2 regions of the Culturomica massiliensis genome follow, and region 1 is predicted to be linked to the other one. Evidence: riboswitches for the same ligand, from Rfam matches in the RefSeq annotation. Region 1 holds a riboswitch; the other holds the start of a gene.
The links. Region 1 has a riboswitch for thiamine pyrophosphate ahead of BN8908_RS06780 (thiamine phosphate synthase). Riboswitches for the same ligand answer to the same signal wherever they lie in the genome.
Positions count from the first base shown of each region.

Region 2: it holds a riboswitch for thiamine pyrophosphate, as region 1 does, so the genes downstream of both, BN8908_RS07975 (TonB-dependent receptor) here and BN8908_RS06780 (thiamine phosphate synthase) in region 1, are expected to answer to the same signal.

Region 1 is NZ_LT594621.1:1,323,993-1,329,322, reverse strand. Features, by position in the region: gene BN8908_RS06790 (hypothetical protein) at 7-1,809, shown strand; gene BN8908_RS06785 (GNAT family N-acetyltransferase) at 1,806-2,288, shown strand; TPP riboswitch at 2,512-2,608, shown strand; gene BN8908_RS06780 (thiamine phosphate synthase) at 2,667-3,287, shown strand; gene thiC (phosphomethylpyrimidine synthase ThiC) at 3,301-5,049, shown strand; gene BN8908_RS06770 (sulfide-dependent adenosine diphosphate thiazole synthase) at 5,059-5,330, shown strand, end outside.
Region 2 is NZ_LT594621.1:1,559,463-1,564,792, forward strand. Features, by position in the region: gene BN8908_RS07975 (TonB-dependent receptor) at 1-2,275, opposite strand, end outside; TPP riboswitch at 2,303-2,400, opposite strand; gene BN8908_RS07980 (hypothetical protein) at 2,557-2,856, opposite strand; gene nifJ (pyruvate:ferredoxin (flavodoxin) oxidoreductase) at 3,122-5,330, opposite strand, start outside.

The sequences.
Region 1 (5,330 bases):
GAAATTATGAAGAATGAAGATCAGTGTAAATCGGGGTTGTTGTATAAGAATTTTTCTATCGTTTTGATGCAGACTTTTACTTCCCGTTACATCGATATTTCTGAAAAAGAACTTTTCCGGGATAAAAGATCCGGGGATATCGACGATCAGTTGTTTACTCATCAGGAAAGGATTATCGACAGGTACGAACTCGAAGGTTTCAGTATTAGGATTCAGATTGATGAGCCCAATGTTGCTGTATTGGAAGGGCATGTACAGGTTTTGGTTGCTGTTTTCTTCGATAGAACGATGCAATTGTCTTACCGTATTGTGGTTCCTCCGGGGGAGGCGGACGAGAATGCCGTGTTGCCGGAGGAGGATAGGGAAGAAAGAGAACGGGAGAAGCAAAAGTTTTGCCGGATCAGCGAACCCTTTAATACAGATCAGTTGATTGTGGTGGCCGGTATTGTGCAACGCGTCGAACACTGGATTTATAATAAGGAAAAATGCCGGCAGGAGATCGACGGAGCCTTGAAGAAAGTAAAGATTACGGGACTGCATTTGGATGCCGGCGGCAGATATCGGGAAAAGGACGTTTATGAGCCGGGAATTTCATTTGAAGAAGTGCAGAGACGTTACCGTAAATACTTTGACAGGACACCTGAGAAAGATTTTTATTATCCGGACCATAATTATATCTATATTGATATCTGGGAAACGGTCGGGCATCAGGGAACGGTTATGTTCGACAGGATGAAGGAAGACGATATTATCCAGCATATTGAGAAATTTCATCGTTCGGAATTGGTGGGATTAATGACTTTGTATCCGGAAGAATGGCCTTACCGGATGGAAAAAAGTTTTGGAGATATATGCGGAAAAAATATTGCGATTGATACGGACGACCTCGTGCTTGTCAATGAGAATGTATGTGTGGTGATCGGTACTTATGGGAAGCGTGGGAACTGTGCTGCGACAAATTGGAAAGAACATCTGGGCAGAAGGGAGTGTTATCACGTCAGTTGGCCGGAATATCTCGTGTTGGTTGAAATTTTGCTGGCGAAAAAACAAACGATCAATTATGTGCTGAATAAGTATATTTATAATTCCCACCGGGCTATGGAAAAAGATTTCCAGCATCAGGACAATGTGCACGATATGATCAAAGAAAATGCCCGTTTGAGTGTGGAATTGTCGAATATCGTTCTAAAACTCGATTCGGTGCGGTATTTGCGCTACATGTCGCATAAATACATGTATCATCAGACAGCCCGGAATCTGAAAATCGAGGAAGATGAGAAACAGTTGAATATGACGATCAAGCAAGTGGATAAGTCCTTGAATAATGTCAGTAATATGTTGGAAATCAGTCAGGCCAATAGTACGAAATACATATTGTTATTTATATCCGTAGCTTCTTTGTTTTCTGTTATATTGCAAGGGGATGAAGTGCCTTTATTAACGGATTTATCTCAGGAATTGGGTAAGCAAACAGCTACGGTTTTGGTTTTGCTGACGGTTTTGGGTGTTATATTCGGGTTTGTCGTTTTATTGAAAACAGCCGTGAAATATATAGCTAAAATATTGCGTTTGAACGAGCCCGGATATATTATGCTATTCGTGTATCTGACATCGGTTTTTATTATAGTTTTGCAACAGAATACAATTTTGTTGTTATCCGAATGGTATGCTAAGATCGGGCGTTTACCGATTATAGTCGTATCGGTGGTTATTGCCTCTGTTGTGGCTGCGGGGCTGATATCCTGCATAAAAATGATAGTGGGGGATACGAATGGAAAATTGAGAAAACATAAATCTGATGTGAAATGATCCGGAATTATAAATTTGAAGACAGAACGACATTGTGTGATTTTTTTGCAATTGTGCTCGAAGAGCATAAGGACTATATATCTCACGGGGAACTTCAGATGGGGATTGCAACGGATCCCGGTATATTGGCTGCCGATTATAAGCAAAAATGGCTGCAATACTTGGACAGGCAGACAGCGGATCCCTCCAATACCGTGTTGTTGTATGAAGACAACGGTATTTTGACCGGATTTATCATATTCGGTGTTATGGAAGACGGGGCAGAACCTTATGGTGTAATTTTCGATATGGCTGTTGCTCCGGATGCCCGGGGAAAACGTATCGGGGAGCAGTTGCTGGAAAAAGCTGTAGAGAATTTCCGGGAACGCGGGATCCGCAACTGTTATCTGGAATCGGGCGTTAATAACCATTCGGCTCATCATTTTTTTCAAAAACACGGTTTTGCACAGGTCTCCGATATCTTTCGAATGAAATTGTGATTGTACCTGTTACCGGAACGATCTGCCCGAACTGTTATTGCTCTGAAATTATCTGCATGTAAAATTTGGGATTTACGAATTTTCCCTGAAAAGGGTAATATGTTTGATCTGAAATAGTAAGTTAGAATAACTTAAAGATTCTTTACGACTTATTCTCTATTTAAAGTTTATAATTAAAGTCCGGAATTGCTTTGTTTTCTTGAATATTCTGTTTTAATTTGTTTCCGGAAAAAGGGGGTGCCTCTTTCATGAGGCTGAGATTATACCCGATGAACCTGATACGGTTAGTACCGTCGTAGGGAGTTTTTTTGAGTATCCGACTTCTCTGAACGTGCGCGGCACACTCTCTTTCCATAGATAACATATTTAAGAGAGTTTATGTTCGACGTACAATTTATTACTCATTTTACCGATACGATTACTTATCTTGATTCTGTGCGGATTGCGCTGGAAGGAGGTTGCCGCTGGATACAGTTGCGCATGAAAGAGGCGACGGAGGAGGAAGCAGAAGTTGTTGCCCGACAGACGCAGGCTCTGTGTTCTGATTACGGAGCAGTTTTTATTATCGACGACCGGGTGGAATTGGTGAAAAAGATTGGAGCCGACGGGGTGCATCTCGGTAAGCAGGATATGCCGGTGGGGGAAGCCCGGCGGTTTTTGGGAACTGCATTCCGTATCGGCGGGACAGCTAATACGTTTGAAGACATACGGCGACATGCGATGGACGGTGCCGATTATATCGGTTGTGGCCCTTTTCGGTTTACGACAACCAAGCAAAAGTTAGCTCCCGTGCTCGGATTGGAGGGATATCGAGTTATTTTAGGCCGGATGCATGAGGTTGGCATCGGATTACCGATTGTCGGAATTGGCGGTATTACAACCGAAGATATCCCGCCCTTAAAAGCTGTCGGATTAAATGGAATTGCTCTAAGTGGTAGTGTATTGCGTGCAGCCGATCCGGTAGCGGAAATGAAAAAAATCATTGAATTGACAAAATAAATTCCGGATAATTATGAAAGATCAAATTAAAATTACGTATCCCGATTCGGAGAAAATTTACATGCCCGGTAACTTGTTTCCTGAGCTACGGGTCGGCATGCGGCGTGTAAAGCTGACCCCGACGGTAACTGTGGTGGATGGCGAACAGGTGATGACCGAAAATACTCCGGTCTATATATATGATACCAGCGGAGCATATAGCGATCCGGAAACGGATATTGATTTGAAAAAGGGATTGCCTCGTTTGCGTGAAGAATGGATCCGGCAGCGCGATGTGGAGCGTCTGCCGGAGATCAGTTCCGAATACGGTAAGGCCAGGCTGGCTGACAGGAGTCTGGATCATCTTCGTTTCGACCACATTCAATTGCCTTACCGGGCAATAGAAGGGCGGGAGATATCCCAGATGTATTATGCCAGGCAGGGTATTGTTACGCCTGAAATGGAGTATGTGGCTATTCGTGAGAATATGAATTGCCGGGAGTTGGGTATCGACTCATACATAACAGCGGAGTTTGTACGACAGGAAATTGCGGCCGGTCGTGCGGTATTGCCGGCCAATATCAATCATCCCGAAGCCGAACCGATGATTATCGGTTCGAAATTTCTTGTCAAGATCAACACCAATATCGGTAATTCGGCAACGACGTCTACGATCGAGGAGGAAGTCGAGAAGGCGATCTGGAGCTGTAAATGGGGTGGAGATACCCTGATGGATTTGTCGACGGGCCGGAATATTCATGAAACCCGCGAATGGATTATCCGTAACTGCCCGGTACCTGTAGGAACTGTGCCGATGTATCAGGCAATGGAAAAGGTAGGAGGAAAGGCTGAAGAACTGACCTGGGAACTGTTTCGCGATACGTTGATTGAGCAGTGTGAACAGGGGGTTGATTACTTTACGATCCATTGCGGAATTCGTTTGAAAAATATCCGTTACGCCAATAGTCGCCTGTGTGGTATGGTAAGCCGTGGCGGTAGTATTATTTCCCAATGGTGTCTGGCGCATCGGAAAGAAAGTTTTTTATATGAGCATTTCGATGATATCTGTGATATTTGTGCACAATACGATGTGGCTTTGTCTCTGGGAGATGGGTTACGTCCGGGATCGATTTACGACGCCAACGACAAGGCTCAGTTTGCTGAGTTGGATACGATGGGCGAGTTGGTGCAACGGGCTTGGGCAAAGAATGTACAAGCATTTATTGAGGGACCGGGACATGTGCCGATGCATAAAATACGGGAGAATATGGAGAGGCAGATTGAGAAATGTCACGGTGCTCCGTTTTATACCCTCGGACCGTTAGTGACCGATATTGCTCCGGGATATGATCATATAACGAGCGCCATTGGTGCGGCTCAGATCGGCTGGTACGGTACGGCAATGCTTTGCTATGTAACTCCGAAGGAGCATCTTGCATTGCCTCAGAAGGAGGATGTGCGCGTGGGAGTCGTGACATATAAGATTGCAGCCCATGCGGCAGATTTGGCCAAGGGCCATCCCGGGGCCGATGTACGTGATAATGCATTGAGTAAGGCTCGTTATGAGTTTCGGTGGAAAGATCAGTTTAATTTAAGTCTTGATCCGGAGCGTGCTTTGCAGTACTACCGTGAAGCCAACCATCTGAATGGAAAATACTGTACAATGTGCGGACCTCATTTTTGTGCGATGCGTATCAGCCGGCAATTGCGTGATTGTGAATATACGGCTGAAACCGAGACAGAATCGACTGTCGGAGTAGAAAATAATCCATGTATAAAATAAGCTGAAAAGATGATTGAAACAAGAGTATCACAGGGAATCGTAAGTACCTATTTTGACAAATTACAGAGAAATCTTGATTTGGATGTTGCCATTGTCGGCGGAGGGCCGTCGGGTATCGTAGCTGCCTATTATCTGGCTAAGGCCGGTTTGAAGGTAGCTCAGTTCGACCGTAAACTTGCTCCGGGAGGAGGTATGTGGGGCGGTGCTATGATGTTTAACCAGATTGTTATTCAGGAGGAGGCAATGCCGGTTGTACGCGATTTTGAAATCCGTTACGAATC
Region 2 (5,330 bases), 240 kb from region 1:
ACGTCAGATACGCCAACGCATTAATTCCGGCATTGGGATAATAAGCCGCATAAGGTACTATTTCCGGTTTGACACCTGCCGGTTTGATTCTGTCCGGTGTCGGGTAAACAGCCGTACGACTGGCATATCCGTTGCTTTCATACGTTTCATCGAACAGGTTATACACCGTTACCCCTACCGTTACCGATTTCATCGCCGGCAGCTTGAAAGTATAACTTACATTCAAATTACTTACAAAATAAGCATCCAATGTACAATCATTATCCCCGGAATTATTCAGGTACTGCTTACTTACATACTGAGACTGTAACGAGGCATCCAATCCCTTATAATTGAAAGCAATCAAACTATTCAACATAAAATCCGGAGAAAAAGAAATCGGAGTGGATCCCAAATAATTGGCTGTTTGAGAAATACCGCCATCTGCTGTTGTCATATCTTTCCAGTTTTCATTCACATCGCTCAAATATTCCGTATAATGCTTAATCCGGTTACGGCTCAACGTCGCATTGACATCCCAACGCAACCAATTTGTAAACCTCATTCCGGCCGACAATTCGGCACCCGTACGATAACTATCTTTTACGTTAGCTGATACGGCTTCTCCGATCTCGTTCAACTGTCCGGTCAATACCAGTTGATCTTTATAATCCATATAATACAAATTCACGCCGGCAGTAAAACGGCCCGAGCGGAAAGTATATCCGAGCTCATAATCCAGCAGGCGTTCGGCTTTGGGGCGTTGGGTAAAGAAACCGTCAGTGTAATTATTTCGGGTCGGTTCCTTCTGCGCTACAGCAAATGAAGCGTAAGCACTGTTTTGAGAATTGATCTGCCAGAAAAGTCCCGCTTTCGGATTAAAAAAGTTAAAGGTTTCATCCAAATTCAATGGCTGCATATGACCCGCACTCCAATCGTATTTATCGTTCACTCCTTTTATCGTATAATTAATATGACGATATTGTAAATCGACGTAAAAATTCAGATTACGTACAAATTCATAATTCAGACGTCCGTATATATTGGCATCCAGTTTCTCTCCGGTATTTTCATAGAACTTATGATCGGGAGCAAGATCGCCGATATAATTTTTCACCCAAATTACATTTCCATCGTGATCATTCTTGTATTTATTCATTCCGCCTCCGAGAGATGCCTGTAATTTTCCGGTTTGATAATTTAAAGAAAAAACCATACCACCGAAATCACTGGCGACATTCTTTCTCCGGATTAAATTCGAAGTTTCAACCGTTTTGCCTTCAGCATCCACATAAGGTTGTAATCCATATTCGGCCAGATAGCGGCCATTCTTGTATTCCTGGTAATATCCTTCCCCGCCGGTGTAATGAAAAGCAACATTTAAATTCCAGGCCGGATTGAAAATATGGTTGAATAATAACTGATAATGGGTTTGACGATACACATCCAGTTGATCATCATAAAAACCCACAGCCTTTCCGTTCTCATCTTCAATTACTCCATTCGGGTTATAGGTACGATCGGTTTCCAGCATATCCTTGGTTATACCGTCCCAGGCATGATAAGTTTCTTCTTTGCCACCGAAAGTAATAAATTTAACCGTCGTTTTATCTCCGTAATACCCGGCCTGAGCAAAATAAGATTTCAATTGGGCAGAAGCCCGGTCTCTATAACCATCACTTTTAATATGCGAAAGCCGGGCATCGAAAGCCCAACGATTATTCACCAGACCGGTTCCCACTTTAAACGTTTCTTTCTGTGTATTAAACGAACCGTAAGAACCGCTGATTTCTGCATAAGGATTGATGGCAGAGCTCTCTGTCTGCATATTGATACTTCCCCCGAAAGCACCGGCCCCGTTCGTTGAAGTTCCGGCCCCGCGCTGTATCTGCATATCTTTCAAAGAAGAAGCCAAATCCGGCGTATTCACCCAAAAAATAGCATGACTCTCCGCATCATTCATCGGAATACCGTTAGTGGTTACATTAATACGAGTCGCATCGGTACCCCGTACACGTATCGTCGAGTAGCCGATTCCGGCACCGGCATCTGTCGTGGTCAATACGGAAGGCGTCATCAACAATAAAAACGGAATATCCAAACCGGCATTTTGTTTCTGAATTGCCTCTTTACTGATATTGACAAAAGCAATCGGAGTCCTCGCTGTTGCACGCGTTGAAAAGACCTGAGCCTCTTCAAGATTTACATGACGCAAAGAATCCGTCGTTTCTGTTTCTGCAACGGCATACAAACCACAATGCAATAATGTGGCAATGATCCAAAATTTTTTATTCATTTGTGCTTTAAATTATAACAGAAAGGCGCACATCTGTTACATAACTCCCTTCGCCGGCATTACCCGGATCAGGTTCAATGGGTATAATCTCAGCCCGTACTATTCAGGCACCCCTTTCTGACTGTTAATAATGGCTCAAAGGTAAATAAAAATTAAGAAAATACCCAAAAGAAAAAGTTTATAGAAACAAAAATAGGGTAATGAAAATATTTTTTCATCGCCCCATTATTTTTCTTCTATTAAATCTGTGAAGATTCAGAAAGTCGCATCCCCCGTTTTTATCACAACGTAAGAGCAGCAGTTACGGCACCGAAAACAGCCAGCAATAATATCACCCCGATCAGAGATATTACCAGTCCGGCAATAGCAAGCCCCCTGGGAGCTTTAAACATACCGCAGGCAGAAAAAATAAGTCCTAACAACCATACAATCCAGCCTAAAAACGGAATCCAGCCTAAAAATAATGCAATCAATGCCAATACAAACCCCGCAGTACCCAAACCATTCGAACGGGAAACAGGCTGCTGAATTATAATCGTTTGTTTGGGTTGCTCCTGATTTTTTGTTTCTAATTCTTCCATAAAATTATCTTTTAAACTTACACTTTTGTTCTTTATACCTAACGACATAAAATTACAGTCAAAAATACGAAAAAAAATAGGATATGCAATTTAATGTAAATTTTTATAAAAAACAATCAACACTAAAAGCTCGGCAAGCGGAATAAGAACAGATTGCAATATATCCTTCCCATATCAATTATCAGTCCGGTTTGTATCTTTTCCTCCCCATTCCATAAAAAAAGGGCTGCAAAATGCAGCCCTTATCCGGATCCAAAGATCTTATTTATTCACCATACTTCATTTCAGCATGACGTTTATAACCTTCGTATCTCCATTTGGCATTTGCTTCTGTTGTTTCAAACAGCTTCTCTGCATCTGCAGGAGCAGCTTTTACCAAAGAATTGAAACGTACTTCACCCATCAGGAACTCACGGAATTTAGAGAAATCAGGTTCCTTAGAATCCAATTGGAACGGATTTTTACCTTCACACTCCAACAACGGATTATAACGATACAACTGCCAGTAACCACACTCAACGGCTTTTTTCTCCTCTGCCTGTGATTTACCCATGCTAGCCTTCAAACCGTGGTTGATACAGGGAGCGTAAGCTATAATCAAAGACGGTCCCGGATATGCTTCCGCTTCTTTCAATGCTTTGATATATTGAGCCTGATTTGCCCCCATTGCTACCTGTGCTACATAAACATAGCCATAAGACATAGCCATCATACCCAAATCTTTTTTCCTTACCCGTTTACCGCTGGCAGCAAACTTGGCAACGGCACCCGTCGGCGTTGATTTAGAAGACTGTCCACCGGTATTCGAATATACTTCGGTATCGACAACCAAAATATTTACGTCATGTCCGCTGGCCAATACATGATCTACACCACCGTAACCGATATCATAAGCCCAACCGTCACCACCGAATATCCATTGAGATTTCTTCGTGAAATAAGCCTTCAGACTTAAAATTTCCTTAGCTACCGGAGCAGTCTCTTTTTCCAGGGCAGCAAGCAATGCATCGCTCAAAGCCAAAGTCTGGTCTTTATCATCAAAACCGGCAATCCATGCAGTAGCAGCAGCTTGTACAGCAGCAGAGAAAGCTGACATGTTTTCTTCCAGCAATCTCTTCACTCTTTCACGTAAACGGTTTGCACCTTCTGCCATACCGAAACCGAATTCAGCATTATCTTCAAATAATGAATTAGCCCAGGCCGGACCACGCCCCGTCTTATAATTTGTACAATAAGGAGTAGAGGGAGCAGATGCACCGTAAATAGAAGAACAACCCGTTGCATTAGCTACCATCATTCTTTCTCCGAACAACTGAGTGATTAATTTGATATACGGAGTTTCACCACAACCGGCACAGGCACCAGAGAACTCAAACAAAGGCTGAACAAATTGTGAATTCTTCACATTGTTCGGTTCTACAACTTGTTTGTAACCAACTTTCTTATCCATATATTCCCAACGAGGCATTTCAACCTCTTGAGATTCCAGCGGTTTCATGACCAAAGCTTTGGTTTTAGCCGGACAAACATCGGCACAGTTACCACACCCCGTACAATCCAAAGGAGATACCTGAATTCTGAATTGATATCCAGCCAGCTCTTTACCGATTGCCGGTTTTGATTGTGTTCCGGCAGGAGCAGCAGCCAATTCCTCACTCGTCATCAGGAAAGGACGGATAGCAGCGTGAGGACATACATAAGCACATTGGTTACACTGTATACAGTTTTCAACCTGCCATTCCGGAACATTCACAGCAATACCCCGTTTTTCATATTTCGCTGTTCCACAAGGGAATGTACCGTCTTCTCTGCCGACAAAAGCACTGACAGGCAGATCGTCTCCCTTCTGAGCATTCATCACATCTACAACATTACGGATAAATTCAGGGCGGTTGCCATCATGACCCGGCATTTCATCCGGTAAATTCTTCCATTCGGCAGGAACATTGACTTTCACCAGATTGCCTTCCTTACCACCGGCGTCTACGGCAGCATAATTCATATTTACGATAGCTTCCCCTTTCGTACCGTAAGATTTCACGATAGCGGCTTTCATTTCTTTAACTGCCAGTTCGTAAGGAATCACATTCGTAATCTTGAAAAAAGCACTCTGCATAATCGTATTGGTACGATTCCCCAATCCCAATTCCTGACCGATCTTCGTACCATTAATGATATAGAAATTAATTTCGTTATCTGCCAGATATTTCTTCATATGGTTCGGCATATGCTTAGCCGTTTCTTCGGCATCCCAAAGAGAATTCAACAGGAACGAACCGCCTTTTTTCAACCCTTTCAATACATCATACTGATGGATGTATGCAGGCACATGACAAGCGACAAAGTCAGGAGTTGTCACCAGATAGGTAGAACGAATCGGTTCATCTCCGAAACGCAGGTGAGAAGCGGTAAAACCACCCGACTTCTTGGAATCATATGCGAAATATGCCTGACAATATTTATTCGTAGCTCCT